2 linked regions of the Saccharophagus degradans 2-40 genome follow. The protein of the gene in region 1 interacts with the protein of each later gene in a pairwise test. Links are inferred from orthologs where the notes say so. Each region holds a gene or a part of one and is shown on either strand. Other genes may lie near its edges. The genes, in order: lepA and SDE_RS00650.

Region 1 (15,654 bases):
CGAGGTTGCGCAGTTCGATTAAATCGTTACTTACTTTGTAGTTAGAGTAGTAATCGTTAATTTCTTTTTGCAAAAGCTTAATGCGATGAGTTGCGCGCTCTAAGCGTTTGTGGGTGCGAACAATGCCCACGTAATCCCACATAAAGCGGCGCAATTCATCCCAGTTGTGCGAAATCACAACGTCTTCATCGGAGTTGGTTACCCGCGATTCATCCCATTGTGGTGAAGCCTGCGGTGGGGCAATGTTATTTAAAGTGGCGAGTATCGATTCGGATGCAGAGCGGGCGTATACAATGCACTCTAGTAGCGAATTGCTCGCCATGCGATTAGCGCCGTGCAGGCCTGTGAATGAGGTTTCACCTATTGCGTAAAGGTTAAGTAAATCGGTTTGGCCTTTGTTGTTCACCACAACGCCACCGCAGGTATAGTGCGCGGCTGGTACAACAGGTATTGGCTCCTTGGTGATATCTATCCCAAATTCTAAGCACTTTTCTCGCACGGTAGGGAAGTGAGATTCGATAAACTCTGGTGTGCGATGGCTAATATCCAAATACAGGCAATCGCTACCTAGGCGTTTCATCTCATGGTCAATTGCGCGAGCTACGACATCCCTAGGTGCTAATTCGCCCAGCGAATGGAAGTTGTGCATAAACTGCGACCCGTCGGGCAATCTCAATTTAGCCCCTTCGCCGCGCAATGCTTCGGTAATAAGGAAGGTTTTGGCCTTGGGGTGGTAAAGGCAAGTGGGGTGGAACTGATTAAATTCCATATTGGCCACTCGGCAGCCTGCACGCCACGCCATGGCTATTCCGTCGCCGGTAGCGCTGTCTGGGTTACTGGTATAGAGGTACACCTTACTTGCACCACCTGTGGCCAAGACCACGGCTTTTGCATTAAACAGTTCCACTCGGTCTTGGTGGCGGTTAAATACATAGGCCCCCGTGCAGCGCAAGCGTTTGCTGTTTGGGTCTGGTTGTCGAATGAGGTCCAGTGCAATGTAGTTTTCAAATAGCTCCACACCTTTGGCAACCTGCGCAGACTCGAGCAGGGTAGTGTGCACGGCTTTACCTGTTGCATCAGCACTGTGAATGATTCGTCTGTGGCTGTGGCCACCCTCACGGGTTAGGTGGTAGTTTTCGGAATCTTCATTACGGGTAAAGTTAACGCCGAGGTTGATTAGCCATTCAATCGCGCTTTTGCTGTTTCTAACGGTAAAGTCTACGGCGTCTTCATGACAAAGGCCTGCGCCCGCAACGAGTGTGTCTTTAACATGAGATTCAACACTGTCGTTATTATCTAAAACTGCAGCAATACCGCCTTGTGCGTACCAGGTTGAGCCTGCACGCAGGTTGCCTTTACTGAGTACGGCAACTTTACAATGCCCAGCAAGATTGAGTGCAAGGGTTAAGCCTGCAGCACCGCTACCTATAACAAGTACATCGACATTGTGTGTTTGGGAGGGGTGGGCGAGCGTTTTGCGAGAGGGTTTGGCTTTTTTCACTTACGGTCCTGATACTTCATGTGGTTAGGGCGTTTGCCGGAATTATGAACAAATAATGATACTTATTAAAGTAATTCCTTATATCGCGTCGTAGGTACCCGCGCTAAGTTGTTGATTTTGCGGCGTCTGGAGCAAGTAATTGGGTATACTATACGCGCTTTTAGATTGAACTTTTTGCGCCATGCCGAGTCTTTTGTGTTACAAATAACAGAAAACGGGTACATTACTGCACTTTTTTAAGCAGCTAATTAAACTGCGCCCAGTGTGGCCATTAATGTAAAGGCACAATACGCCAAACTAACTTTTGCAATGAGTACTAATACAAATATCTCACAGCTATAGGGCATGGGCTGTGAGAATAGGGTAAAACGATATTGGGCTATTCGCCGTATCGCTATTGTCGCCATAAATTGGCGAATAATTGGGGAGTAGTAAATGACAGCGCAAACTGCGCAGGATTCAGATCATCAACTTGTGTTGCGTGTGCAGAAGGGCGATAAACGCGCTTTTGACATGCTTGTTATTAAATATCAGCACAAGATTTTATCGATTATTAGCCGTTACATTAAAGATAACGCTGAGATCCACGATGTTGCACAGGAAGCTTTTATTAAGGCTTATCGTGCTATTGGCAATTTCCGTGGCGATAGCGCGTTTTATACGTGGATCTACCGCATTGCTATTAATACAGCAAAAAACTATTTAGTATCTCGCGGGCGGAGGCCGCCATCGAGTGATGTAGATGTAGAAGATGCCGAGTTTTATTCGGGCAGCGACAGCCTTAAAGATGTGGATACTCCAGAAAACCATGCAATGCGCGATCAGCTGGAGACAGTAGTAAATAATGCTATCAAAGCTCTGCCAGAGGATTTGCGTACTGCAGTGACTCTGAGGGAGATGGAAGGGCTAAGTTACGAAGAAATTGCCGAAGTAATGAGTTGCCCTGTGGGTACGGTTCGGTCGCGTATTTTTCGCGCTCGGGAAGCCATTGATAAAGAAATTGCACCATTGCTGTGACGCTTGTATTGTGTCGCTGGCGGCGAAATGTGATTTTTTTGTGAAAATTGTCACTTCTAGGGAACTACAGTGTGAACTGGGTTGTCTTACTTAGCAGGCAGGCATTGCCAAAAGCACAAATACTTATTCGTGCTTGGTAGTCTCTGAAAACATAATTACAGCTAAACTATTAGCACAGCGCTTATACAGGTAGCGAGTGTATGACTGAAAGCCAAAAACATAGCCTCAACGAGTCCCTATCAGCATTAGTTGATGGCGAAAGCAATGAGTTGGATTTGCGTAGAGTGCTAAAGCAAAGCGCAGCCGACGATGAGTTAAGAGAAACTTGGCGTCGCTACCAGTTAATAGGTGCGGTAATGCGTAACGATAAAGATGTTGCGCCTTCCATTGATATTTCTGCCGGTGTAATGGCAGCTATCGCTGATGAGCCAGCCCCCAGTGTGGCTAGCACTAGTAAAGTTAAAACTTGGCTCGAGGGAATGGGTAAAGCGAGTATTGCTGCCGCCGTTGCGGTGGGGGTGCTTGTTGGTGTGCAACAGTTGCCCAGTGAGCAAACAGGCGAAGAGCTTATGGCGGGTAGCGATGCAGCAGTACCTGCAGCGGTTAATGCTAATGTGCCAGATTGGTTTCAAAGTCAGCCTTTAAGTGCTCGCACAGTAAGTGGAGCAGGGGAAACTCATTCCGCGCCCGCAGCTTATGCTTCTTATCCTCGTGGCTCTGAGTTACCATCTGTAAATATCTCGCGCTTGTCTAGTGATCCAGAGCTGGAAGCGTACTTAAACAGAATGTTAGAGAAGCACGCCCAAAAAGCAGCGGCTGAAAATGGTATTAAAATGGTGCCCTTAGCCCGAGCGTCTTCCGTAGAAGGGGAATAATCCTGTAATGAAAATCGCTTTATCGCTAGCGATTGTGCTGGCTGTAGTGGGGGTGTCCCCTGCAGTCAGTGCTCTAGACAAAACCTCCTCTGTAGCCGAAATTCTCAATCAGCTCGGCAATTCCACCAAATCCCAAAATTACCGCGGTGAATTCACGTACGAACACGATGGCACCATCGATATGTTGCGTGTTGTACACGCTGTAATTGATGGCGTTGAGTACGAGCGTATTTACCACCTTAATGGGCCAGAAAAGTCCTTTATGCGTGAAGGGCAGAGTATTGACTGTGTTACGGCAGGTAATCATCTTTTACGCGGTCGAAGGCTTACGTTATCCAGCGGGCGTATGGTGAGTATTGATCAGAACTATCAATTCCATATGCGAGGCGAAGAGCGTATTGCAGGTCGAGAGGCGTTAATACTGCAATTGCTCCCCAAAGACCCTTATCGATACGGCATGGTACTAGGTGTAGATAAGCAAACGGGCTTGTTGACCAAGGCCGTTATTACCGAGGGGCAGAAAAAGGTATGGGAGCGTATTCAGTTTGTTTCGTTGAGCTTAGACGACGATATGGGGATAGAAGCTATTTACCCTGACCTCGCTACGGGCAAATCCAGTTTGGCGCCTTTGGTTGAGTCCTCCATGGTGGACGGCTCCGTGGTAGATGGCTCCGTGACCACCGAAGTACCGGCTTCCCCAGAAGGAAGTATGATTGATAATTCGAGCGAAGCGAGTGCTAGTGCAGAGCCGCCGGCGAATGACGCTGATCAAGATTGCCGTCAGCCCGCAGCATCTAAAGCACCGCTCCAACCTGCATGGGTGCCCAATGGTTTTGTGTTGTCCGACTACTCTTATTCTGATGAAGACGGGCATATGGAAACCTATACCGACGGCCTTTCAGTATTTTCTATCTTTATTGGTCGTGTTACCGATAAGCCTTCTCAGGCAGTTGTTCGAAATGGGGCAACAGTTAGCTTATTAACCAGTGTGCCCAGCGATAACCAATTCGTAACAATTACTGTTGTGGGTGAGGTGCCTGCGGTTACCGCGCACCGCGTTACGCAGTCGTTGCGCGTGCCTGTAGTTAAATAGAGTTAAGCAGAGTTAAGTAAAGTTAAATAAATAGTTAACCAAGCAGTTAACCAAGCAGTTAAATAAGTAGCTAAATAAAATGTTATCAGAAACCGCAAAAGTTGTTGCTGTAGAGTCCGATGGGCTTTGGGTGGAAACCCATCAGCAATCTGCGTGTAACCAATGCCGAGCTAAAAATGGTTGCGGTCAAAAGTTGCTTGCGGGTGGCCCATCTAACGCTACGTTAGTTAAGGCAATTTTTAATGCTGCCTCACCTTCCGAAATTTGGACTGTGGGCGATAACGTTGTTATAGGTATTGAAGAGCGCGCGTTAATTAACGGCGCGTTTATGGCCTATGTATTACCGCTACTATTTATGGTTGCAGCTGTTGTGGCAGGCTCTTTTGTTGGTTTGTCCGATCCAGTTCTCGCCTTGGTGGCGCTGGCAGGGGTGTTGCTAGGTGGTTTAATTGTGCACCTTCACGGCAAGCGCCAATTAAGCACTATAAATAGCGGCGGCGAGTCGTGTTACCAAGCTGTTGTTATGGCAAAAGCGGCGTCGCTAGATTAATTTTTCTCTTGATTTTTTTTGGTTTTATCCCCACCTATCTGTTGACGGCCATATTTGCCGCTCATGCTATTAAGTCTATTTTTATCTGAACTTTTTACTGTTTTTTTCTTCGAAGCTTTTACTTAATTGATAATGTTAGAGGTTAAATAATGGTTCGCATCTCATCTTGGCTGTTGGTTTTTTGTGTGCTTACTTTCACGGGCGTGGCCAACGCTAATCTGCCAGATTTTAGTGATCTAATAGAGCGGTCGTCACCCGCTGTAGTAAAAATTAATACGTCTGCAAATGTGGCTCAGGGGCGATTACAGTTGCCACAAGGGCAGCAAGTGCCAGAGTGGTTTAAACACTTCTTAGACCCAGGGCGGCAAGGAATTAGGCCAAACCAACGTGTTCAATCGATGGGGTCCGGTTTTTTTATTTCTGCCGATGGTTATGTAATTACCAATCACCACGTTATTGATAATGCCGATGAAATAACCGTTGAGCTTGTCGATCGAAGAGAATACCCAGCCACCGTCGTTGGGGTGGACCCACGGTCCGATTTGGCGTTATTAAAAATAGACGAAGACAATCTTCCATTCCTGAAGGTTGCTGAAGGTTCGCCCTTAAAAGTGGGTGAGTGGGTAGTGGCCATTGGTTCGCCATTTGGGCTTAAGTTTTCGGCGAGTGCCGGTATTGTAAGTGCAATAGGGCGTAGCATACGCAATCAGTCTGGTGAAGATTACGTGCCCTTTGTGCAAACGGATGTAGCTATAAACCCCGGCAATTCGGGTGGCCCACTGTTTAACCTTAAAGGGGAGGTTGTCGGCGTTAACTCGCAAATCTATTCCCAGTCCGGCGGCTCTATCGGTTTGTCGTTCGCCATCCCATCAAGTGTAGTTAATAACGTTGTTAAGCAGTTGAAAGAAAAAGGCACAGTTTCACGCGGTTGGTTAGGTGTGGTTATTCAAGAGGTAGACGGAGACTTGGCCGCATCTTTCGGTTTAGATAGACCGCGCGGTGCTTTAGTGAGCGAAGTGTTGGAAGATTCGCCCGCAGAAAAAGGCGGTTTGCAGCCCGGTGATGTCATTGTGTCTTTCGATGGTGGTGAAATTCTCACTTCTAGTGATTTACCTCACCTTGTTGGAGCAACTCAGCCCGAGTCCAAAGTAGATGTTGAGGTTGTGCGCAAAGGCAAAACCAAAAAGCTAAAAGTGGAAGTTGGCGCTCTGCCTGGGGCTGATGCTGTTGCCACGCTAGGTGGAGGACCTGGGGCGGCTAAAGGCGGGGTGCTTGGTGTGCAAGTAACTGATGCACCTAAGGATTTACTGGAGCAGTTGAAGCTGGATGGCGGCGTGCTTGTGCAGGCTGTAGCGCCAAATAGCCCAGCAAGCAACGCGGGCATTAAGGCTGGCGATGTAATTTCTGAAGTGAATTTCATCGAGGTTAAAAGTGTAAAATCTCTTCAAAAAGTCGCCAAAGAGTTACCCAAAGGTAAGTTGTTGCCCATTCGATTCTTTAGCGATGGCCGCCCCGTATTTAGAACAATCAAAATAGCTGAATAACACTTGCTTATCACCTCTGGAGGGCGCGCATAGCGTGCGCCTTCCAAATACTGTAGACTTGCGCCACTAACCGATGCGTGTTTTTCTAAACAGTGCATTTTTAACCTTATTTTTCAAAGAGTTGCGCGTTTAAGTGACAGATTTAAGTCATATTCGAAACTTTTCCATCATTGCCCATATTGATCATGGTAAATCCACTCTAGCCGACAGGTTTATTCAGCACTGTGGCGGCTTATCTGCTCGCGAAATGGAAGCCCAAGTACTGGACTCCATGGATATCGAGCGAGAGCGCGGTATTACAATCAAGGCGCAAAGTGTAACGCTGTCCTATACCTCCAAAAGTGGCAAGGTATATCAATTAAACTTTATTGATACCCCAGGGCACGTGGATTTCTCCTACGAAGTATCTCGCTCACTTGCTGCATGTGAAGGTGCACTGCTAGTGGTTGATGCTGCACAAGGCGTAGAGGCTCAGTCTGTAGCTAACTGCTATACCGCGCTTGATCAAGGCCTAGAAGTTATTCCTGTACTGAATAAAATCGACCTGCCGCAAGCAGAGCCAGAGCGAGTAGCCAGCGAAATTGAAGACATTATTGGTATCGATGCCACTGATGCCGTGCGCTGTAGCGCTAAATCGGGCCTTGGTATAGAAGATGTGCTGGAAGTGCTCATTAAGTCTGTACCTGCACCTGTGGGTGATATCGACGCACCTTTGCAAGCCTTAATTATCGACTCTTGGTTTGATAACTACCTTGGCGTAGTGTCTTTGGTGCGTGTGACTCAGGGTTGCTTAAAGACTAAAGATAAAATCATATTGAAGAGCTTGGGCAAGCCTCATGTAGTCGATATGGTGGGCGTATTTACGCCAAAGCGTAAAGAAACAGGCATTTTAAAAGCTGGTGAAGTGGGTTTTGTTGTTGCTGGTATTAAAGAAATATTAGGTGCGCCAGTTGGCGATACCATTACTCATGCATCTACAAGCACCGTTCCTCAGTTGCCTGGCTTCAAAAAGGTTAAGCCTCAAGTTTACGCGGGCTTGTTCCCAGTAAGTTCAGACGATTACGAAAACTTTCGTGATGCGTTGGGTAAGTTAACTTTAAACGACGCTTCTCTGTTTTACGAACCCGAAAGCTCTGAAGCATTAGGCTTTGGTTTTCGATGTGGTTTCTTGGGTATGCTCCACATGGAGATTATTCAAGAGCGCTTGGAGCGTGAGTACGACTTAGACCTGATTACAACTGCACCTACAGTAATATATGAAGTAGAGAAAAACGACGGTAGCGTTGTGTACGTAGATAACCCGTCTAAGTTACCAGATTTAGGCACTATTGCGGAAATGCGAGAGCCTATAGTTGAAGCCAATATGCTAATGCCGCAGGCATACCTAGGTGCAGTAATTACCTTGTGTATTGAAAAGCGCGGTGTGCAAAAAGATATGCAATATCTGGGTGGTCAGGTTGCATTGAAGTACGAGCTGCCTATGGCAGAGGTTGTGCTCGATTTCTTCGATAAGCTTAAATCTGTAAGCCGTGGTTTTGCATCCTTAGATTACAATTTCGTGCGCTTTGAGGCGGCCAAGCTTGTACGCCTAGATGTACTTATTAATAGTGAAAAAGTAGATGCTTTGGCGCTTATTGTTCATCGTGATACTGCACAATATAAAGGTCGCTCACTTGCGGATAAGATGAAAGAGCTTATTCCTCGGCAGATGTTTGATGTGGCTATTCAGGCGGCTATTGGTGGCCAAGTGGTGGCTCGTACCACGGTGAAGGCGCTGCGCAAAAACGTAATTGCAAAATGTTATGGCGGCGACGTTTCTCGAAAGAAGAAATTGCTAGAGAAGCAAAAAGCCGGTAAAAAACGTATGAAGCAGGTGGGGCGTGTAGAAATTCCGCAAGAGGCTTTCTTAGCTGTGCTCAAGGTAGATAGCTAACCTCACGCCATTATGCAAGTCGGGCTTCGGCTCGGCTTGTGTCTACGTAAACTAAATTAAGCTCGGTTAATTATGGATATTAATGTTCCTCTAATTTTGTTTTTATTGGTTGCTGGTACTGGGGTGGTAACCCTTGTAGATAGAGTGCTATGGGCCGGTAAACGCAAAGCTGCAATAGCAAAAGTGCAAGAAAACTTCAGCGAACTAACCGAAGAACAAAAAGAGGAAGACAAGAAGTATCAAGCGGCAATAGCCACTGCTTCTGCAGAGCCTAGCTATGTAGAGATATCAAAGTCCTTTTTTCCCTTATTAGCACTCGTGTTTGTGGTTCGATCTTTCATTATTGAACCCTTCCAAATCCCGTCTGAATCGATGGTGCCAACGCTAGAAGTAGGCGATTTCATTGCAGTTAATAAATTTACCTACGGGATTCGCTTGCCTATACTGCGTACTAAGGTGTTGGATATTAACGACCCCGAGCGCGGCGATGTAATGGTGTTTTTTCCCCCTAATGAAAAGCGCTACTTTATTAAGCGTGTTATCGGGCTGCCGGGCGACAAAGTAAGAATTCAAAACAACCGCTTGTTTATTAATGGTGTGGAGGTTCCGCGCGAACACGTAAGCGACGTGATTCCAACAAACCCCGGTGAATTCTGCTTCAGTGTGGGCGGGGTGTATAAAGTCATGGAAGAGACGATCGATGGTAAAAAACACATCATGCGTAATTGCTCTACGCCTAGCTCAGCTGGCCTAGCTTACTCAAGTGTTGTGCCTGAAGGGCATTACTTTATGATGGGCGATAACCGCGATAACAGTGGTGACTCCCGTAAATTTGGTATGGTTCCCGAGGAGCGTATCGTCGGTAAAGCATTTGTAATTTGGATGCACTGGGATAAGTTTTTAAGTATTCCAAGCTTTTCTCGAGCTGGCTCAATTTAGCTCGCTGAATTGTAAACCCTTCTCGCATTAGTCGGAGTAATAGTTATGAATAAAAAGTATCAAACTGGTATGGGTACTATGACCCTTCTGGTATACCTCTGCTTTGCGGGTATTGTTTTACTTTGCTGCGCGAAAATAGTTCCTGCTTTATACGATGACCGAGTTTTGGTGTCGAAGGCTTTAGAAAGCCTAATGAAAGAGCCAGAATTAGAGTCTATGACTAAAACGGAAATAAAGTCCAAAATAGACAAATTTTTTAGTATGAATGGTATTCGTGGCGAAGCGACAAAGGGAATTAAAGTTGTACGCTACGGCGAAGGCATGCTAGTAAACATTAAGTACGAAGTGCGCAATAACCTGTTTAAGAACATAGATGTGGTTATGCATTTCGAGCACCAGCTGAATACGGCAACCAAGGAATGTTGTGAATACCTTGTAGAAGATAATGAACCAGAATGATCGATTGGTAGCCCGATTGGGCTACACCTTCAAAGATAAAAGTCTCCTTAAGTTAGCTCTTTCTCACAGAAGTTATGGCAAACAAAACAATGAACGCGTGGAGTTTCTGGGCGATTCACTGCTAAATTTTATTATTGCAGAAGCCTTGTTTGCTAAGTTTCCCACCGCCAAAGAGGGGCAGCTTACCCAGCTCCGCGCCAATCTTGTTAAAGGTGAAACTCTCGCCGAAATAGCGCGTGAATTTGGTTTGGGTGATTTTCTTCTGCTAGGAGAAGGGGAGCTTAAAAGTGGTGGTTTTCGTCGAGCGTCCATTCTCGCCGATGCCGTAGAAGCCTTGATTGGTGCCATATACTTAGATTCCAACAGCAGTATGCCTACGTGCCGTGAGCGCGTGCTGGCATGGTATGCCACAAGACTTGATAAAGTCGAGCTTAAAGCCACAGCCAAAGATGCTAAAACCCTTCTACAGGAATACCTACAAGAGCGCAAAATGCCGTTGCCAACCTATACTGTACTAGCAGAGGGTGGCGAAGCACACTCTCGCCAGTTTACAGTGGAGTGTACTATTACGGGCAAATCTAAGCCCTGCAGTGCGGTGGGCAATAGCAAGCGAATTGCAGAAAAGCTTGCTGCCGAAAAAATGCTAAGTCAGCTTACAAATGCCTAGTACAGGCAAGCAAATTATCTGGGCAAGCTAGCCCAACAGGTTAAAACCATGAGTTCAGAAAAAACCTACGCGGGATATATCGCTATTGTTGGCCGCCCAAATGTGGGCAAATCAACATTGTTAAATCACGTGCTTGAGCAAAAAATCAGTATCACCTCTCGCAAGCCTCAAACCACGCGCAATAATGTTGTGGGTATTAAAACTGAAGGCGGCGTGCAAATGGTGTTCGTCGATACCCCAGGAATTCACCTCGGTCACGATAAAGCTATTAACCGGTTTATGAACAAGTCGGCGTCGTCTGCCTTAGCCGATGTGGACACGGTAGTGTTTGTGGTAGATAAACAGCACTGGACTCCGGAAGATGAACATGTGCTTTCGCAAGTAATAAATGTTAAGTGCCCAGTTATTATCGCGGTGAACAAGGTTGACCAGCTAGAAGATAAAAATAGCATCTTACCCCATTTGCAACGGCTTGCAGAAAAGCTACCTAAAGCCGAAATTGTGCCTATTTCTGCATTAAAAGGGCAAAATCTCGACCGTTTAGAAGCTCTCATTAAAAGCTATTTACCTGAAGCAACCCATTTTTACCCAGATGATCAGATCACCGATCGCAGTTCGCGATTTATGGCTGCAGAGATAGTGCGTGAAAAAATCACTCGTCAATTAGGTGCTGAGCTGCCATACCAAATGGCCGTGGAGATAGAAGAGTTTCAGCACGAAGGTACGCTAATTACCATTCACGCGCTTATTTTAGTGGAGCGTGATGGTCAAAAGCGTATATTAATTGGCGATAAAGGTGAAAAACTAAAAGCAATTGGCTCTCAAGCTAGGGAAGATATGGAGAGACTGTTTGATTGTAAAGTTATGCTCAAACTATGGGTTAAGGTTAAGTCGGGCTGGTCGGACGATGAGCGTGCTCTACGTAGCTTAGGTTATACAGACTAGAGCCTTGTAGGCTTGCTTACATGAGTACTTACATGAGTGATGATGTAACAGATAACGCCTACATTCTTCACTCACGTGCGTACACGGATTCGCGAATAATCATTGAGTTTTTTACAGAAAATCATGGGCGCGTAGCCGGTATATTTAGGTTGCCAAGTAAAAAACGCCACTTTAAACCCCAGCCTTTCACACTCTATACCATTCACTGGCGTTGGGGAGCTGAGCTTAAAACCATTTTGTTTTTAGACCCCATTGCCAACGCCGAAGCTTTGGTGGGTAAAGCTTCCTACTGTGGCCTATATCTTAATGAGCTAGTTTTGAGGCTGTTAAGTAAGGAAGACCCCAGCCCAGAAATATTTGCTGCGTATAATGCAGCGCTTAAAGGGTTAGTTGGTGGCCAAGAGCTAGAGGCGCCATTGCGGCATTTTGAGTTAGGTATTCTTGCAGAGCTTGGTTACGCGGTTGATTTCGACTTCGACAGCTCTGGCAATCCCATTGCTGCATCAAACAGTGTTGCTTACTTGTTTAAAGTGGGGGAGGGGTTTTCACTTTATTCTGTTGGTCAAAAGCAAGTTGGGCACGTATATAGCGGTGCTGTATTGCGTGATATATCGGCTCGCAACTTTTCTAATACCCCAGTAAAAAAGGCTGCTAAGCAGATTTGTCGGGCTTGCCTTGCGCCGCTGTTGGGCGCAAAGCCATTGAAATCCCGAGAGCTATTTTTATAAGATCGCAGTGTTAATCGTCACTAAAAAGCACGTCTATATCGTGTTCTTCCGCCCATTGCAGTAAGTTTTTTATCTCCGCTTCTAATAGTTGTATTTCATTCGCTAAATTGTTGTACTTGTTTTTTTGCAGGTTTTTATCAATCTGTTCGCTTATGGCTTTTAGTCGTGGCACACCACAATAACAGCAGCCTCCATGCAGTTTATGTACTGTTTCTTGCAGTTCATCAAATTGCTTGTTTTCGTACTGTGTACGGCTTTTGTGAAGCACATCGGGTAGTGTTTCTATAAGCATTGAAAGCATATCGCCGGCCAGGCTAGGGTTTTGGTTGGTAAGGCTTAGGCCTAGCGCACGATCTACAATGGCGGCAGCTTGACTATCTGTTGCGGGTTGATTCTCACCGGTTTTATCGGCGTTAGGTGAGTGCTCAATTAATGCGCTTGCAACAGGTGCCGGGTTGGTGGGCGCAATCTTGGTGGCAATAGTTACATTGGTCCAGCGTTCAATAACATGGCGCAATTCGCTTTCGCTCACGGGCTTGCTTAAACAATCATCCATGCCTGCGAGTAATAATCTGGATTTTTGCTCGCTGACTGCATGGGCGGTAAGTGCAATTATGGGTGTTCGTGGGCCGCTTGTTTCAAGTTCACGAATATGGCCGGTAGTTTCAATACCATCCATAGAGGGCATTTGAATATCCATTAGAATCAAATCAAAATGGGAATCTTTTATTTGGGCAATTGCTTGTTCGCCACTTTCCACAGGCGTCACATTAATGTTTAACCCTTTAAGCAGCTCTGTTACAAGTTTTAAGTTAGCGGGGTTGTCATCTACCGCAAGTATATTCACCTGTTGCTGTTCAAGCGGTTCGTGCTGGTGAAGATAGGTTCTACTTTCAATATTCTCAGTAGCTACAATTTCTAATTGTTCGCAAATGGTTTGATGCAGCTTGTTACAAAAAAGTGGTCTATTAATAAATAGGCTATTGGTGCCGGCTAGGTGTGGCTCTAGTATGCGTTGAATACTGCTTGGAGCCAAAATAATTACAGGAATATTGAAACGATGGTTTAGCTGAGTCACGTGTTCGCAAATACGCAGACGATCGAATGTTTTGATATCAATCATGCTATCGATAATTGCTATATCTACTGGCTCGCTATTACTAAAGAAGCTTATTTGAGGTTCAATGTCCTCCATCTCGCCAGTCTCGCAAACTTTTGCCCCCCAACCGGTTAGGTAGTGGGTAATTTCCATTCGCCCCATATTACTGTGATCGAATACTAGCGCGTGCACGCCGCGCAAAGTGCCCGCTAAATAGGTTTGTTTTGCACTCGCGCTCGGGCTTCTACCTAGGGTGCTTGTAAACCAAAATGTGGCCCCTTTTCCTAGGGTGCTTTCTACACCTATAGTGCCATTCATTCGGTCCACAAGGCCTTTTGCGATGGCCAAACCTAGGCCGGTACCGCCGTGTAGCCGGCTTTCACTCGAATCCAACTGGGTAAACGGGTCGAATAGTCGCTCCTGTTGATCTTGAGATAAGCCTATACCGCTATCGGTAACTCTAAACTTTAAAGTGAATTGATTCTCAGAGCTTTGGTCTTTGCTAACGCCCAGTAAAATATAGCCAACATCTGTAAATTTTATGGCGTTGGAAACCAGATTGCTTAGCACCTGCTTCAAGCGAAGCGGGTCGCCAAGCAGGTTTTCGGGTACATCGTGGTCAATAATGGTGAGCATGCGAATATTTTTTTCATTCGCAGCGGGGGTTTGTAATTTAAGGGTGTCTTCAATTAATTGGCGTATTTTAACTGGCTTATATTCCAGAGTAAGCGTACCTATTTCTAAGCGTGAAAAGTCTAGAATATCGTTGATAATGGTGAGCAAGCCTTTAGCAGACTCTTCTATAGTGGTGAGGTAGTCTACTTGCTGGTTATTCAGCTCAGTTTTACGAAGAAGTTCGGAAAAGCCCAATATCCCGTTTAGGGGGGTGCGTATTTCGTGGCTGGTGTTTGCCAAAAACTCACTTTTAACTCGGCTGGCTTGCAGGGCAGATTTGCGCGCTATATCCAATTCTATATTTTGTATTTCTACCGTTTCTAGTGTTTCACGCAGTTCATGTGTGGATTGATCTATATTAAGTTGAAGTTCGTCATTGGCGGATTTTTGCAGTGCGCCAAGACGGTTAATATTAGAGGCTAGGTCTTTAAATACTGAGGAGGGCTCGATAGTAATGCTTTTTTCGAAATTACCCTTAAGAAAATCTCTTAAGCCAGTTTCAATTTTTTGCAAGGGTGTGGCAAGGGCATCGCGGAAGCGTCGCGCAAAGTAGAATGTTAGAAACAAACACAGTGAGCCAGCAAGTAATATTGTAATAGTGCCTTGATACTCGCTAATAGCCCAGCTGCGTTTATCTATAGCAATTATCACCCAGAGTGGGGTGCTACTTTGTAAGTTAGATTTTTTGAGTGGAAATGAATAGATAAGAGAATCTTCGTGAGTCCACTGCGATTCTACGCCTAGTTGGGTTTGATAGCTGTGTGTACGTAAAGGCAGGCCGTAGCTTGCGATTTGTTGCCCTGTAGCACTGCTTACAACAATCGAACGATAATCGCCTGTGGCGAGCAAAGCATTGGCCGCTTCGGCGAAGGGGTTTGTGCTCGCTTTATTGGAGAATACAACGCTGTTTAGTAGCTCGGTAGCTAGGTGTTTGTTGTTGCTAAATTGGTCTTCTATGTGACTTTTTTGTAGATAGAAAAAAGTGGACGCCAAAATAAAGCAGGCCGCAAACACAGGTACTGTAATGAGACGAAACAATTCCGTTTGAACTGATTGAGATTTCATTTATTAAAAACCTAAGCTATTAATAATAATCGGTGTATATCTCGTACCGCGACTTAGCGGGCCGGTGAAATTGATAGGCGATTGTATAGCTGTTTATTGCAAGCGCAAAACATATATAAGAATTAACGCAGCTATCAAAATAGACCCAAGTGTAACTGTTTTACTCAGTTAAGTGGGATTTTGCTCATTTGTAGAGGAATATCTAGCTGTTATTACACAAAGCCTAGGGGAAATAACCCGATTTTCGGGTGGCGATACCCCTTTAGTTGTTAGCCGAGTATAATGCCGCGTTAATTTGTAATGTGTATGTGTAAACAGGCGTTTTGTTTACTTGAAGTGCCCCAAAAATTGTTTTTTGGCGCTCTCAATGGTTGACACATTACGCAAATACAATTTGCACAGAGCCTGCCGGATAAAAGAGATTTTTTCGCACTATGGAATACCCCACAATAGAAGCAATTATTGGGAATACCCCCCTTGTTCGTTTACAGCGCCTTCCTGGTTGCGAGAAAAATACAGTTTTAGTTAAGTTGGAAGGTAATAACCCTGGTGGGTCCGTCAAAG
Region 2 (15,523 bases), 2.7 Mb from region 1 along the record:
ACTAAGTATTGGATTTAGAGTTCCCCCAATGAAGTCACCGAAGGTCCCCAGCGTTCATGCTCATTACTTAATGAGCATGCAAAGTTCATAAAGTAGAACACAATTACAACGATAACAATTCCAGTTGCAACTGAAAATATCCATGCCAATGACGAGAATACTTGACCTGAAGTCATTGATTTATGGACAAATCCGAGACACCCACTCCTACCATTTTCGCGATCTGGCCATCCCTTAAAATTCCGGATACCTATATTTTAACTAGGTTGATCGAATCGATGCGCTTCCGATTCTTCAACGAGTGGGTGTCTTATCTTTTCGTGGAGGCTGAAGGCCGGAGCGGTGTTTGAGCGAATTGTTACATGTTTTACGCCCATGAGACACCAAGTGGTAATTTAAAACTACTGTACTCCAAGTGTAAAACTCGACGCTGAGTCGGAAATATAGCCTTACTAGATGAGTGCAGTATATGTGGGCGCATTACCAAAGCCGAGCCTGCTGGAGCTTCACATGCAACCGCCTCATGACTTTGAGTGTACTTTTTTATAGCACAGGGATCTAGGATGCCTAGCTTATGACTATTTGGCAAAACTTTTAGACACCCATTCTCAAGGCAAGTATCATCCAGATGAATTCGAAAGGTTACCATTTGCTCTAACACACTCACCGGCGGCTGGACGTGGAGAACTTCATCTTTAATACTCCAAGGCCCCCATCCATTCTCTTCGATTTTTTCAGATACGGTTACAGTTCGATCTTGGTGCCATGTAACCAGCCAGTTATTCTCGGATGTTTTATTGAACAATATTGCGCGAACTAAACTTGCGTCACCTGAAAGGTATTTATTTACATAGGCCATCAACTCATCAGACGCTGCAATATTGCGGATAGATGAATATTTTTTCTCTGCATTTCTAATTCCGCCAGCTTTATCAGGGAAGCTGACATCCATTAATTCGCTATTTATAGAATTGAGCTGATTGTCAGATAAAAAATCATCTATCAATTCATATCCAACTTTTAAGCCTGGCACTAAGTTTGATCCTTGGTTGACATTGTAACATCGCGCTCCGGAACGTCGGTCCAAGCCGCGAAGCCTTAATGCGCATGTTAGGTTTTGTTGAAAAAAGAAATTACGTCTGGCTCACGGAATCTTTTAGCTAGTGACCCCAAGTTCACATATACTTCCTCTAGATTTCGGCACGCAAGAATAAACTTGCCACTTTCTCTAACATGAAAATATTCAACTTCCGGTTTTCGATACCTGCCGTCATTGACATGAAGCTCGATTAGAAATCCATTTAGCACTAAAGATTGAATTGTTATACAACCATCATAACGGCCACGACTCAAGGGCATTAAAACCCCTGGGTAATATGAACCCCGATAGTTCAACCTAGAAATAACTATCGAGTATTCATTTTGAGAAACGAAACTTCCCTCGTGAAGGATATTTCTAAATAGTTCAGCGTAAGGCCCAAGCTCATACTCCGAGAACATGTGCAGCTTTGAGATACTCATACGCCAAAATATAGATAGAACCGCCAGCTTTATGTGCAGATAATTAAAGCCTCCAACAAGTTCAATACCCGCAGTTTCTGTAACCGTTAGCTTTTGATAACTCTTGGCAGACAACTCCTTCACAACCAAACTAAAAGAACCTTCCCAAAGAGATAACTTGGTTTCACATTTTTGGCATAGCAGCCTCTCTCGATATCCACACTGCTCCCACTTAATGTTTTTGTTGTCGATTGCTATCGGTTTGAACACATGCTTCTGATTATATATTTTTTCATAAGCAAACTCTGGGACGATATGTGACTTTCTAATTTCTATGTTTTTCTCAAAGCATAGACGACAGTCACCTAAATACGAAGCCATGACACTCCCTCGAAATTAACGCCGTTATAACCTGCATATTGGGTAGAGTGTGGCGCGCTGCAACAATGAGCGCAGCGTAGCCCAAAATGTCACGTTAATTATTTGGTTATGCACCAATTGCATATTTATAAATACTCTTACTATTCTTTTTAGGCCTAACAATTTATCTCTTTAATACTACGGCTCTATACCCGTACCTCCACAGTGTTGGCATTCTATTGGCTGGTAAACGAGACCTTCATTTTCACCGAGGTCATTAATATTCTGAATATTAGGCTTTCCCACTCTAGTTCCATTACAAACTGTACATTCCATTTCTTCATTATCGTCATTCATTTCTTTGCTTCTGATTCGTTGGCTGCCTAACATTGTAATTTACGCCACAGGCATACACCGCCAGAGCGCCTATATCCGGTATATATCCCTAAACATAACTTCAAACAATTTGGATACCAGCCCCAGCTATATCTTAGCTGCTCAACCCTGCCGCTCGTTATCAGGCGTCGCTGTACCCGCAGCCACCCTCAATGTAGCTTACTCAAACTCTATGTGTGAACCAGTTAACGTTTTTAAGTTTATAACAGAATTCCTACCCTAGATATATACATGGCACAAAATTCAACCGATATGCGTGTGTTAACTAATTTTATTCGGTTTAACAAGTTGCTGGCTTAAGTGGGCCTAAGGAATTTATTGGTATGGTTTAGCAAACCGCTTACCTAATCCGCTTTTATTTTCATAGGCACTTCAACACCGTCCTGTGCCTTGCCATCTTTTGTGCGTATTACGTAAATGTTTTGCTCTTTCGCTAGGTCTGGAAAAACGAGCCATTGAATTCTTGCGCCCAAATCCAATTGCTTCGAGTCTTTGGTGTACACCGTGATGCGTCTGCTCGATAGGTTGAACTCCAAGTAATCTATTTCACAATTCAATTCTTTGCCGTGAAAGATGTAATTTATGGCTTTGCCGCGGTCGCAGTAAATATCGAATTCTTGATGCGATTCGAAAAGTGAATTTTGTGGGGCATTACTTTCTTCGGAATTATTTTCGTTGTCGTAGTTGTCTAACTGCTTTAAACAAAATGTTATTAGGCTATCTAGTAGCGCCTTTTTAATTATTGGGTGTTTATTGGAATTTAGCGTATACCAGCATACATATTTACGCATAAAACTAATGGACGATTCTCTATCCTCTTCCTTTTTAAAAGAACGTAGAAGAAGCTCGCCGAATGACGTTACCGTTGATGAAAATAATAGAATAACTAAAGCGAAGCATAGCGATATGGCAAGTAAAGCAAGCGCTTGGGTAAGTGTTGGGCTACTATAAATAAATACTGCACACAGAAACACGCCAGCCTTTAGGTAATTTATTGTGGTTAACGTTTTTCGGTAGTTTGATTTAGGGTAATGCCTATCTAGGCAATCCTGTTGTGATTCGCCTTTACTTAGCGTTTCTATGGCATCTACAAAATGGTTTATCCATATTTTTTGGGTGGCGGGGGTGTGGCCACCTCTTAAACAGAACTTTTTAGCTACAGCCAGAGGGGGGAATGCTTTAAACCATTCTGGCTTTGCGTGCTTGAATGCAAAGTTGTCGGCCTCCATCTCATCTGCTATTTGGCAGTTTAATGTATTGGAAGACCTTAAAAAGGTGTTTACTGCTTCAAGAAGCAGTAATAGAAAAACAATAGCCAAACCAATTAAACTAAAGCCATCTCTATAAAGCACAAAAAGCGCAGCGCATAAAACAACGAGTAGGCCAATTGTCGAGTTGTATTTACTAAGGGATATTGCCCTCATATTTAGATGGCCAATTTCGTGTAACAACTGGAACTTTTGCAAGCCACTCATTTTCTCGTATTTGCTTGGCACAAATATCCAGTTTCCTAAAAGGGTGGGGAAGGTTACTACTTGAATTGGCAGGGAGTCTTGCGTGGGTATATTGTCTTTGGGTACAAATATTTTTAAAGATTTAAACATCATGCGAAACGACAGAGATGTTTTTTTATCTATCTCTATGCCATCCTTTGCAAGCCCCTGTAACCAATCGTGTTGTGATACCTCTGTAAAGTTACTTGGGTTAATTTTATCGACGAACTTGAACAGCTCAAGCATGCTTTTGCGGTTTGCTAGCAGAGTCATCTCTAGCATAGAAACCGAGGACATATAGATTATTGCCGCTACGACTATTAATAGGCTGTGGAAGGAAAAGCCAAAAAACAACAGGTAGGTTATTTCTAGTGCTACAGGCGCGCTCGAAGAAAAGCTATCAACCAAGAAATCACGTAATTTTCTAAATATATAAATAAAAAACCACATAAAGCATCTCTCCTTTGCTTGCCAGCGTAATTACATACTGGTGTTTCTATTCCGTCGTATTATTCGTCGCCTGTTCCAATTCGTTTAGGGTATCAAACAGTTGGCTTAGTAATTCTGGGTTAGAGATGAGTAATGCATTGATTTGTTCATCTTTTACAAGCGCTTCTCGTACCGAATCTATTGTGGTTTGCTTGTCTTTTTCTTTATTTATGCGCCTATCTTCTAATTTTTTATTCACCCAAAATCCTGTTGCTAATAGGGCTTGCGCGAGAGTAACAATGCCACTTATCAACCCGATGCTTTGGCCTGGGTCTATGAAGTGCCCTTCATCCAGCGAGTGGTAATTTGCACCGTCAATTATTCTATTAAGTGTCGTGTCGCCAACCATTTCCGCATCTAGCGGTGCAACACTCTTTACACAAACTAACAGTTTTTCTCTATCTAACTCATTCATTTCGTCACCTCATAAATAATGAATTACTAAGTGAATGGATATTGAAGTATCGGGTAAGCCTAATAAGAGTGTGAGCAGGTTTTTGTTACAATAAATAGATTGCCACACTATAAACAAACAAAACCTACTAAGTTTGTTGCCTAGCTACTTGCCAACAAGCACGCACCAGAATAACTCGTGTCACACGTTCACCGTTTTAAACGATATGAACCAGTGAACCGTGAACAATCCGAGTCTATAACAGAATTTTGCAGATGAATACCTGCTTGACACGTAAATCATCAACCTTCAAGAAACAAGGCTAGCTTAAAAACGTTAAAGGTGGGCGCAGCATTTTCACTGTAATATTTTATGCAACTAACTTACATACTTGCCGCTTAGCTAACGTTTAGAGGAGGAATTATATCTATTAAAGAAAACAAAGCTTTGAAAAGGAAGGAATACCAAAGGCTAACCATTGGCACGCATTGTAAATATGTTCTTAAAAACCCAACACCAATACCACTCAAACACACCGCCGAAAAAAGCCAACAGCAAGCAACATAAGGCTTTAAAATAAAGTCTTTTCCTAGCAATTAGCAATTAGCAATTAGCAGCTAGCGATTAACGATTGTTAGTTAACCCTCAAAACCCCATTCCCATTTCCATGGCAGCCGTTGCAACTACCGCTGGTTATTATCCCTGGCATGGTGCGTATCATGCCGCTTGGGCCTTCTATTTCTGGGTCTACCCCATCTTTAAAACCCGTTGCGGGGTTTACTTCTAAACCGGCGATAGATTCCGACGTATAGAAGTTACCGCTGGCATCGGTGGTAAGCGTAGCGAGCAGTGTGTTGGTACCAGCCGCGTATATGCGCACAGTGCCATTGGTTTGCGGTGTGGTGCCGGTGGCATAAATGGTACCGGCTACGGTGAATGCCACTGGTGCGCTGCCGCCATCAGTATGACAGCTTAAGCAGTGTTGGCCGGCATTGTGGCTGGTTTGGGCCGACGCGCCGCTGCTGGAACTGCTAGACGAAGACGAACTACTAGTTGAAGACGAGCTACCAGAGCTAGATGAATCGGATGAGCCGCTGGCCCCGCCGCCACAGGCTGTAAGCGTTGCAATACAAAAACTTATTAGGGCGAGAGATTTATACATGGGTTACCTGCGTATTAGCTGGCCAAGTTAAATGGCAAATGCCATTACGTATGGCATTAATAGTAGCGCCTTGACGCCAGCCCATGTGCTTAAGGTTGTGTAAGTGCGGCCTAGTTCACTCTAATTTATTAACGGTACCTAAAATTTAAAAAAAGCCGAGTAAAACATCTTACTCGGCAAACACGGTTTTAGAGCTTAAAAATAAAACCTACACTGGCAATATCGGTGCTGCCAAAGGCGCCGTCGTTATCGGCGGCAAAGTCTATAATTTGGTACTCGGCTTTTAGGGCAAGTTGTTTAGATAGGTGCATTAATACACCGCCGCCATAGGTTAGGTCGGCATCGTTAAGGCGCAAACTTGCGCTGGAATTATCCGCGTGGGCGTAGCTGTTTATATCTGCTCGCCAAAAGTACTGGCCAACTTTGCCGTATAGCTCTAGGTCATCCGAAAGGGGTAGGTGACCAATAAGCGATACATTTAGGCCGGTAAATTTTAAGCTGTTATCTAACTGGCCATCGTTATAGGTTTCGCTTGCGGTAAACTCGCCGGTATCTAAATAACTTACTTCTAGGGCAAAAAAATCACCAAAGCGTGCGCCGGCACCAAAGTTTAATGTGGTGGAATCTTCCGCAAAGCCGGTAGTGGTGGCACTGCCCACGCTGCCAGTAAGGTATGACTCGGCATAGGCAGAGCTGCTATAGTAGGCGGCGCTTATTGCTAGGGTAAGCGCGAAGGGTAGGGTAAGTAGTTTGCGCATAATCAATCCTCTGTGTGCGTTTTTCGTCTAGTTGCCCTCACTGTATGCCCCTTTGGCTGAATCTTTTCTGAATACGGTTGTAAACGTACCTATGAATTCCTCTGTTGATGTTATTGCGCCCAAATGGCGTACCCCGCAAATATTCTTGTTGGCCTGCGTGTTTGTAATGTCTTTTACTTTTGCTACGTGGCAGGTGCTGCTTAATAACTTTGTTATAGAGCGCGCAAATTTTACCGGGGTAGAAATTGGTGTGTTGCAAAGCCTGCGTGAAGTGCCGGGCTTTTTGGCGTTTACCGCGGTGTTTGTATTGCTGATATTGCGCGAGCACTATTTTGCATTGCTTAGTTTGTTAACCCTGTGTGTGGGCGTTGCGCTTACTGGTTTTTTTCCTACCGCGTTGGGTTTGTATTGCACCACGGTGTTAATGTCTATTGGCTTTCACTATTTCGAAACCATTAACAAATCGCTTACGTTGCAGTGGATAGATAAAGCAGAAACCCCCCACTTTATGGGGCGTGCGCTGGCCATTAAAGCGGTTGGTTCGCTGGGCGCCTACGCCATGATTTGGCTGGCTATGGAATGGATGGGTGTGGATTACGTATGGATGTACCTAATTACCGGCACCATAGGGTTTATGGTGGTGCTGGTGTTATTTGCTAAGTTCCCAGATTTTAACCAAGGCGTAGTGCAAACTAAAAAGCTGTTGGTGCGCAAACGCTATTGGCTGTATTACGCGCTGGTTATGTTAAGCGGCGCGCGCAGGCAAATTTTTGTGGTGTTTGCCGGTTTTATGATGGTGGAGAAATTCGGCTACACGGTGGGGCAAATTAGCAGCCTGTTTATTATTAACTATATATTTAACTTCTTTTTTGCCGCGCGCATAGGCAAGTGGATTGGTGTAATAGGCGAGCGCAATGCTTTGGTTATTGAATATGTGGGCCTTATTTTTGTGTTTACTGGCTACGCTTTTGTTAGCAACGCGCAGTTTGCCGCAGCCTTGTATGTTATCGATCACCTGTTCTTTGCCTTCGCCATTGCTATTAGTACCTATTTTCAAAAAATAGCCCAAAAAGAAGATATAGCCGCAACCGCGAGCGTAAGCTTTACCATTAACCATATTGCAGCGGTGGTAATACCCGTGCTGTTAGGCATGGTGTGGATAGTGTCGCCAGCGGCTGTATTTTTTGTGGGTGTTGGTTTGGCGGTGGGCTCGTTGGTGTTATCGCTTAATATTCCCGCGCGGCCAGATATAGGCAATGAAGTGCGCGTAGGTAAGGTTGGCTAACGCCATAATCTTATTGAGTGGTTAGCGGCCTGCACGCGGGCCGCTATCGCTATCGTCTATAAAGTTAGTGCGCAGGTGTGATGGGCGGCTGAAATCCGCGCGCTCGCTCACGGGCTTATAGTTAGCCAGTTTGCGTTGAGTGCTTTCTTTAATTTTAATCTCTTGTTGCTGTTTACTGTCGCGAGCTAAGAGCTTACTAAACCACAATTTAACCATATTGGCTGTGCGCGTTCCGTTTAATGCCTGTTGATGATCTATGCGTTAGGCTATTTGTATACGCCGCAAAGGCGCAAATACGCTAACGACAACTATTGGCTGAGCGATGAATGGAGCTTCAACCAGTGTTCAAATAGTGTGCTTTGTGCAAGGTTTTGGGGCAGGGAGGCGCGTATTCTTGAAGTTTGGCGCGCCAAGCTGCTGGGTTTGCTTGCCTCGCAGAGTATTTATAGTTTTGTAACGCAAATAGTCTGCCAAGCAAGAGGCAGCATTTTAACGGAGCAGCCCACATAACTTTGTGCGCTACATCGCCATTCCGCAGTGCAATATCGTCTAAATCTACCGTGGTTGCTTATTAATTACTCTGTTGCCCTTTTTCGCCATTTTTGAACGGCACTTTGCCACTTGCTGCCCCTAGCCTGCCCCGTGAGCTTGGTTTACTTGCTTTAACCAAATAGGGAGAGGCAACCGTGAACACACACCGCAAATTACACCTAATGAACAAGCTTAAAAAAGCGCGCGCCGAGGGCATAGCGTGGTTTTTTTATGCGCTGTTGGTATTTTCTTTTAGCCTGTACACCACCCAAAAAGCCAACGCAGGTGAAGAGCCGGCATCTGGCCAATTAACGCTTGTGGATGCCACGGGCAACAGCTTGGATGCGCTGCATTTATCCACCCATGTGGATATGCAAATTAACGGCTTAATAGCCAAGGTAACGGTAGAGCAGGCCTTTACCAATAACAGCGATGAGTGGCGCGAAGGGGTATATGTGTTCCCCTTAGATGAACAGGCCGCAGTTAACGCCATGGAAATGGTAATAGGTGATCGCCGTATAAAAGGCGAAATTAAAGAAAAAGAGGTAGCCGAAAAAATTTATCAACAGGCTAAGGCCGAGGGTAAAAAGGCGAGCTTGGTATCGCAGCAACGACCAAACCTGTTTACCCAAAAGGTAGCCAATATACCGCCGCGCGAAACCATTAGCGTAAGCCTTACCTACACCCAAAGAGTGGAATACCACAGTGGTCAGTTTGGTTTGCGTTTTCCGCTTACACTTACCCAGCGCTACATACCTAATAGTGCAAATTTAGAGACGAACGTCGTCGAAAATACGAAAAATTGGGACGATGAAAGATGGGAGAACTCAGCGCCAGATACGGCAGAAAAAACGCCGACTAGCATAGACCTGGCCGCTGGCGGTTACGGCTGGCAGAGCTTTAACCCCATAATTCACACCCAAAAACCCACCCCACAGGTGCCTGATGCACACTTAATATCGCCGCCGATGGTATTGGCCCAAGGGCAGTATGGCGACGGGCAGTACGAACAGACCGGCAAAGATAACCGCGCAACCATAAGTATTCAATTAGATGCGGGTTTTAACGTGGCTAACATCGAATCGCTGTACCACCAAATTACCATTAACAAACCGCCCAGCAGCGCCTACAACGTAGAGCTAACCAATGGCAGCACTCTTATGGATAGGGACTTTGTATTGCAGTGGCGCGCAACGGCAAGCAGTGCACCACAAGCTGCAGTATTTAAAGAAACACTAGCAGGGGAAGACTACCTATTACTTATGTTGCTGCCGCCCCAAGGCCAACAGCAACACACGCAAAGCTTAAGCCGCGACATTGTGTTTGTTGTGGATACCTCTGGCTCTATGCAGGGTACTTCTATACAGCAGGCCAAACGCAGCTTGCAGTTTGCCCTGCGCGGGCTAAACCCCAGCGATACCTTTAACATTATTGAATTCGATACAAGCTTTAGCCGCTTTCGCTCGCGCCCGGTAAGTGCCACGGCCAGCAATGTGCAGGCAGCGGTAAGCTGGGTAAATAATTTAAATGCCGATAACGGTACCGAAATGTACGCCGCGCTCGAAGAGGCATTCGACCAACTAGCCAGCATCAACCCAAACGGTACAGAAAATAGCAAAAGCAGTAATAACCTGCAGCAGGTAGTGTTTATTACCGATGGGGCAGTAGGCAACGAACAAGCGCTGCTTTCGCTTATTCACCGCCGCTTAAACAATGCGCGTTTATTTACCGTGGCTATTGGCTCGGCGCCCAACAGCTACTTTATGCGCAAGGCGGCCCAGTTTGGCAAAGGTGCCAATGTGTTTATAGGTGATACCGCCGAAGTAACCCATAAAATGAATGCGTTGCTGAGCAAATTAAAAACCACCTTAGTTAGCGATATTAATGTGCAATGGCCGCAACAGTCGGAGGTGTACCCGCAGCGCATCCCCGATTTATATGCAGGCGAGCCGCTATTACTTGCGGCAAAAACCAGCGGTGCTATGGGCACAATCGACATAAGCGGCAACACGGCGTTGCAGCCGTGGCAATCCCAATTAACCATCAACCCGTACCACAACAACAGTGGCGTGGCGCAGGTGTGGGCCAAGAGTAAAATCGATGCGCTAGAAGATTCAAAAACAGAAGGCGCCAACCCGCAAGATGTACGTAAACAGGTGGTAGATGTGGCGCTTACCCACGCGCTTATTACCCCCTACACCAGTTTTGTAGCGGTGGAAGAGTTAGTGTCGCGGCCCGCCCACCAGCCTGTGCAAACGCAGGCTGTAGCTAACCTTAAGCCGCAAGGCCAAACGGTGAGTTACCCCAAAACAGCAACCTCCGCCACGTTTAACTTAGTGCTGGGTATTGGTTTGCTACTGCTGGCGTTTGCCCTGCAGTTACGCAGTATTATTCGCGCGTTGTTACACAGCTTTGCGCCCAGCGAATGCAGCGGGGTGAACGTGTAATGGTTATGGTGGATTGGCGAGCAATTAAACAAAAGTGGTTGTGGGGTTTGGTAATAGTGGGGCTGTTATTGTGCGGCAACAGCATGTGGGTACACGCAAAGGCCACACTCGCGCAGCACCTTATTGCCAGCGCGTGGCAGCAAAGCTTGGCCGACGGCAAACCCCACAAGCCGTGGCGCTGGGCAGACTCGTGGCCAGTGGCGCGCTTAAAAGTACCCGCCACAGGGGCAGACCTTTACGTATTGGCCGGCGCCCACGGCACAGCCCTCGCATTTGGCCCGGGCCATATGGATGGCACCGCGTTGCCGGGTGCCAGTGGCACCAGCGTAGTAGGCGGCCATCGCGATACCCATTTTCAGTTTTTGCAAAATCTGCAGGCGGGCGATTGGGTGCTGGTGCAACAACCCAACGCCAAGTGGCATTCGTATCAAATTCAAACCCAGCGCATTGCCGATATTCGCAAAGGCGGGTTAACCCTGCCCGCGCAAGGCGACTGGCTTTACTTGGTAACCTGTTACCCGTTTAACAATTGGAAGGCCGGTGGCAGCGAGCGCTATGTAGTAGAAGCCCGCCGCGTACAGGCAAACCAAATAAGCGGCAAAACAGCCGAAGCTGATGCCAACCAGCCCACAACACCTACACAGGTTCCGGCGCAACTGAATGTGCTTACTAAATGGCAAACGGGGTATTACAGCAGTCGCGTGGATGCTAGGTTGGCAAGTGCTCACTTTTAATGGGGGTGTTTTACTTTTACCTTATGTGCAAACAGCTAATAAACACGTTAAATAAGTGCTAAACCCTCCTAGGTGCCATAATAATGCTTGACTGAAATTCACAAGCCTTCACACTTTTGCTTTGGGTTTAACTTGCAAGCTCTTACTTGCAACCCCCTCAAGTATACGCAAAGGAGAAAGCTATGAATGTTGTAATTACTGGTGCAAACCGCGGCATAGGCTTGGCCCTTGTACAGGGCTATTTGGCTAAAGGTGCCAAAGTATTTGCGGTGTGCCGCGAAGCAACCCCAGAGCTTACGGCTACTGGCGCAGAGGTAATAGAAGGGGTAGATGTTACCGCAGCGGTATCTGTTGCTGCGCTGGCTGAGCGTTTAGATGGGGTGACCATTGATGTGCTTATTAATAACGCCGGCTTGTTCCAAAACGAGACCTTAGGCGCTATCGATTACGATCAAATAATTACCCAGTTTCATGTTAATGCCCTTGGGGCTTTGCGTGTTTCGGAAGCGTTAATTAGCAATATGGCGCGCGGCAGTAAAATTGGCTTAATTACCAGCCGCATGGGGTCTATTGCCGATAATACCTCTGGCTCTTACTACGGCTATCGCATGTCTAAAGCGGCATTAAATGCGGCGGGTATGTCGTTGGCGCAAGACTTACGCGGTCGCCAAGTGGCGGTGGCTATATTGCACCCCGGCTTTGTGCAAACCCGCATGGTGGGTTTTGCCGGCGATGTGGCCCCCGATACAGCGGCGGCGGGCTTAATCAAACGCATCGATAACCTTACCCTCGAAACCAGCGGTTCCTTCTGGCACGCCAATGGCGAGCAATTGCCTTGGTAAGCCTTGCTTTAGATGCAATTTAACAACCTATTTACTCTACATATCACTCTACATATAAGTGCCCGCTTTGCGCGGGCCGGCGGAGCTTTGCACAATGGAAAAAGCGTTAATCTATAGCTATTTATTAGATGGTAAAGGCGGCGGCAAATCGATGACTGCCGAAGAAATTACCCAGTGGCAACCCAGCGATGGGCTGCTGTGGGTACATCTAGATTACAGCGTAGAAGGCGCCCCCGAGTGGATATTTGCGCAAAAAGACTTACCCAATGTGTGTGCTCAAGCCCTGCTGCACGAAGAAACCCGTCCACGTGCTACTTTGGTGGGTAGCGGCATATTAATGTCTTTGCGCGGCGTGAACTTAAACCCCAGCGCCGACCCGGAAGACATGGTATCTATTCGGGTTTATGCCGATAAAAACCGCATTATTAGCACCCGTCACAGGCGTTTGCTAACCGTAGCCGACATAGTTACCAGCCTAGATGAAAACCGCGGCCCCAAAGATAGCGGCGAATTTATTCAAGAGTTGGTGCGCGGCCTTACGTTGCGCATGGAAACCACCATAGACATGTTGGAAGAGCGCACAGACGACTTAGAAGACACAGTCATAGCAGGCGGCAAAAACGGGTTGCGCAGCGAGCTTTCTGCCGTGCGTCGCGCCGCAATTATGTTGCGCCGCTACTTGGCCCCGCAGAGGGAGGCGCTATCGCGATTGTGTGGTGAGCAAGCGCCGTGGCTAACCGAAACACACCGCATAGGCCTGCGCGAAACCTCCGACCATTTATTACGCCTGCTAGAAAACTTAGATTCTGCCCGCGATCGCGCTGCCGTAGTGCAAGAAGAGCTGGTGAATCATATGTCCGAGCAGATGAACCAGCGCATGTATGTGCTTTCGTTGGTGGCGGCCATCTTTTTGCCGCTTGGCTTCTTAACGGGGCTACTGGGCATAAACGTAGGTGGCATACCTGGCGCCGAAAATAACCAAGCATTTTTCTGGTTTATTGCTATCCTTTGCAGCCTTACCGCCTTGCAGGTGGTGGTGTTTAAACGATTTAAGTGGATGTAAAACCAATATGGTGAATGCAATTTTCCCTAAAAAGCGCGGAGCTGGGCGGCGTAAACAAGGCGCTAGCAACCGCGATGCCGAGCAAAACTTTAGCCGCGAGCCTTTTACCGCCGAAGTGGTGGATATGGCCAGCGACGGCCGCGGTGTTATTCATCACCCCGAGGGCCGCACCTGTTTTGTAAGCGGCGTTTGGTTAGGGGAAAAGGGCACCTTTAGGTTAACCGAAATTAAAGGCCGCACCGGCAGCGCCGAAGTGGTAGAGCTTACCCAAGTGGCACCGCAAAAAATAACTGCCCCATGTGTGTACCACGGCCACAGCGCCAAGCATTGCGGTGGCTGTGCGTGGCAATCTATTGAGTACAGCGCGCAATTGCAGGCTAAGCAAACCCGCGTAGAAAAAGCGCTGGCCAATTTGTGTAAGCCCGATGCCATAGCCCCAATATTAGGTGCCGAGCGCACCGAGGGCTATCGCAATCGCGCGCAGTTCAAAACAGATGGCAGCAAGTTAGGCTATGTTGCCCCTAGTTCCAACAATATTGTGGATGTTGAAACCTGCTTGGTACTTACGCCGCACAACGCTGCTACTCTGGCCAACCTGCGCCAACAACTGCCCAACAGCGAGTGGCAGCCTAAACGCAAAGAGCCGTGGGTAACGTTGAACATTGACGAAACGCACAGTGCCGATGAGGTGCGAGTTAACGAGCGCTTGCCATTTATGCAGGCCAACAGCAGCCAAAATAAGCTAATGCAAGATTGGCTAGCAGAGCGCTTGGCAAGGGTAGATTTAGCAAACCCCGCAATAGAGCTATTTTGCGGGTCGGGCAACTTTACCGAGGTAATTGCAGCGGCAGGCTTCCCTGCGGTGGCAGCCGTAGAGGTGGAGGGCGATGCCTTGAGTGCGTTGCAAGCCAAGGCACTAACCAATGTGAGTGTGCACGGTATTAACCTGTACGAAGAAGGCGGCCTAGAAAATGCCCTAAAAACCCAGCCCAAGGCTAAAACCCTGGTGCTAGACCCGCCCCGAGACGGCTTAAAAGAGCGCGCGGCGCTACTTAAAAAGTCGTGCAAAATACGCGATATTTTGTATATATCGTGCGATTTGGCCACATTTACCCGCGATATTACCGATTTATGCGGCGCGGGCTACAAACTGGTAGCCGTACAACCCGTAGACCAATTCCCCCATACCCCCCACGTAGAAATACTGGCTCATTTGCGGGTGAAGGGGGGTTAGAAACGCTAATTGCTAGTGGCTAGAGATTAGTGCCTAGGAATTGGTATAGGTATAGGTAACTAGAAATTAGCTACTAGCGATTAGAGATTAATAATACCCCAATGCTTGCGATAGCTTTTCGCGGGCCGAGCCTATATGGTTGCGTATGTAGGGGTCCATATTTATGAGTGACCCGCGCGTTATCTCACGCTGCTCTACCAATTCCTTATCTAAATAATATTGCATGGTGTGAATGCGCTTGGCTTTTTCACCGTAGAGTACTTCAACCCATTGGTTCACCAACCAAATATACTGTTTAACGCTTAAATCTAAATAGCGTTGCGTAGCGCGGTGCATGCCCTGAATGTTGCGTTCGCCGGGGGGAATAAGTGAAAGGCTTATAAAGTAGGTGGCGGTAATGCGGTAAGGAAACAATGCGGTATTGCACAGCAGTTGTAAAAACCAGCCGGTTAGCCAAATGGGGCTAAGTAAAAACATGGCAAAATACAAAAGCATGCGTATGTGCAGCGGCTGTTGATTGAAGGCGTGGTGCCAAGGGATGCGCGGTATAAATGCATCCACATAGCGGCTGCGCCAAGCTCTGCGCTGCATTTTGGCTGCAAGTTTAATGCAGGTTAGCTCATTCTGTGTGAGCTTGGGGGTGTGACTGGGCATGGCATTCCTTCGATAAAACTCATCGCGACTGACCATTTAGCTGTTAGTTATATGGTCAAATTGTCCATTAAAAACGCAATTTACGCGCCAAAAAGCGACTGCCCAGCTGCTTTTAAATCATTATAGCAATGCTTGCGTCAACCCCACTGCGCTGGCGGCCAGTAAAGAGCAGCCAATAACC

The links.
Region 2: the proteins of lepA (region 1) and SDE_RS00650 interact in binary tests that used the Escherichia coli proteins (3 or more experiments, as listed by UniProt). The link is inferred for Saccharophagus degradans 2-40 from one-to-one orthologs.

What each region holds. Positions count from the first base shown.
Region 1 is NC_007912.1:2,845,433-2,861,086, reverse strand. The notes cover bases 6,149-9,113. They hold lepA (translation elongation factor 4), read left to right. Parts: upstream 6,149-6,713; coding sequence 6,714-8,513; downstream 8,514-9,113. Other genes in these bases: lepB (signal peptidase I), read left to right, coding at 8,586-9,113; SDE_RS11760 (DegQ family serine endoprotease), read left to right, coding at 6,149-6,580. In the rest of the region: nadB (L-aspartate oxidase), read right to left, coding at 1-1,501; RNA polymerase sigma factor RpoE, read left to right, coding at 1,937-2,518; SDE_RS11775 (sigma-E factor negative regulatory protein), read left to right, coding at 2,719-3,393; SDE_RS11770 (MucB/RseB C-terminal domain-containing protein), read left to right, coding at 3,401-4,486; SDE_RS11765 (SoxR reducing system RseC family protein), read left to right, coding at 4,566-5,036; more of SDE_RS11760, read left to right, coding at 5,186-6,148; more of lepB, read left to right, coding at 9,114-9,452; SDE_RS11745 (DUF4845 domain-containing protein), read left to right, coding at 9,498-9,911; rnc (ribonuclease III), read left to right, coding at 9,898-10,578; GTPase Era, read left to right, coding at 10,627-11,523; DNA repair protein RecO, read left to right, coding at 11,544-12,251; SDE_RS11725 (response regulator), read right to left, coding at 12,262-15,090; cysteine synthase CysM, read left to right, coding at 15,525-15,654. UniProt on the Escherichia coli protein: Required for accurate and efficient protein synthesis under certain stress conditions. May act as a fidelity factor of the translation reaction, by catalyzing a one-codon backward translocation of tRNAs on improperly translocated ribosomes.
Region 2 is NC_007912.1:144,272-159,794, forward strand. The notes cover bases 11,636-14,469. They hold SDE_RS00650 (zinc transporter ZntB), read left to right. Parts: upstream 11,636-12,485; coding sequence 12,486-13,454; downstream 13,455-14,469. Other genes in these bases: SDE_RS00645 (SDR family oxidoreductase), read left to right, coding at 11,732-12,391; SDE_RS00655 (class I SAM-dependent RNA methyltransferase), read left to right, coding at 13,462-14,469. In the rest of the region: SDE_RS00580 (phytanoyl-CoA dioxygenase family protein), read right to left, coding at 368-1,033; SDE_RS00585 (hypothetical protein), read right to left, coding at 1,111-1,881; SDE_RS00595 (hypothetical protein), read right to left, coding at 2,601-4,199; SDE_RS00600 (hypothetical protein), read right to left, coding at 4,246-4,653; SDE_RS22260 (hypothetical protein), read right to left, coding at 5,267-5,794; SDE_RS00615 (outer membrane beta-barrel protein), read right to left, coding at 5,983-6,552; SDE_RS00620 (MFS transporter), read left to right, coding at 6,644-7,837; SDE_RS00625 (hypothetical protein), read right to left, coding at 7,859-8,053; SDE_RS00635 (marine proteobacterial sortase target protein), read left to right, coding at 8,524-10,815; SDE_RS00640 (class GN sortase), read left to right, coding at 10,794-11,549; more of SDE_RS00655, read left to right, coding at 14,470-14,688; SDE_RS21020 (hypothetical protein), read right to left, coding at 14,776-15,342; SDE_RS00665 (TSUP family transporter), read right to left, coding at 15,463-15,523. UniProt on the Escherichia coli protein: Zinc transporter. Acts as a Zn(2+):proton symporter, which likely mediates zinc ion uptake. Purified ZntB reconstituted in liposomes also binds and transports Cd(2+), Ni(2+) and Co(2+).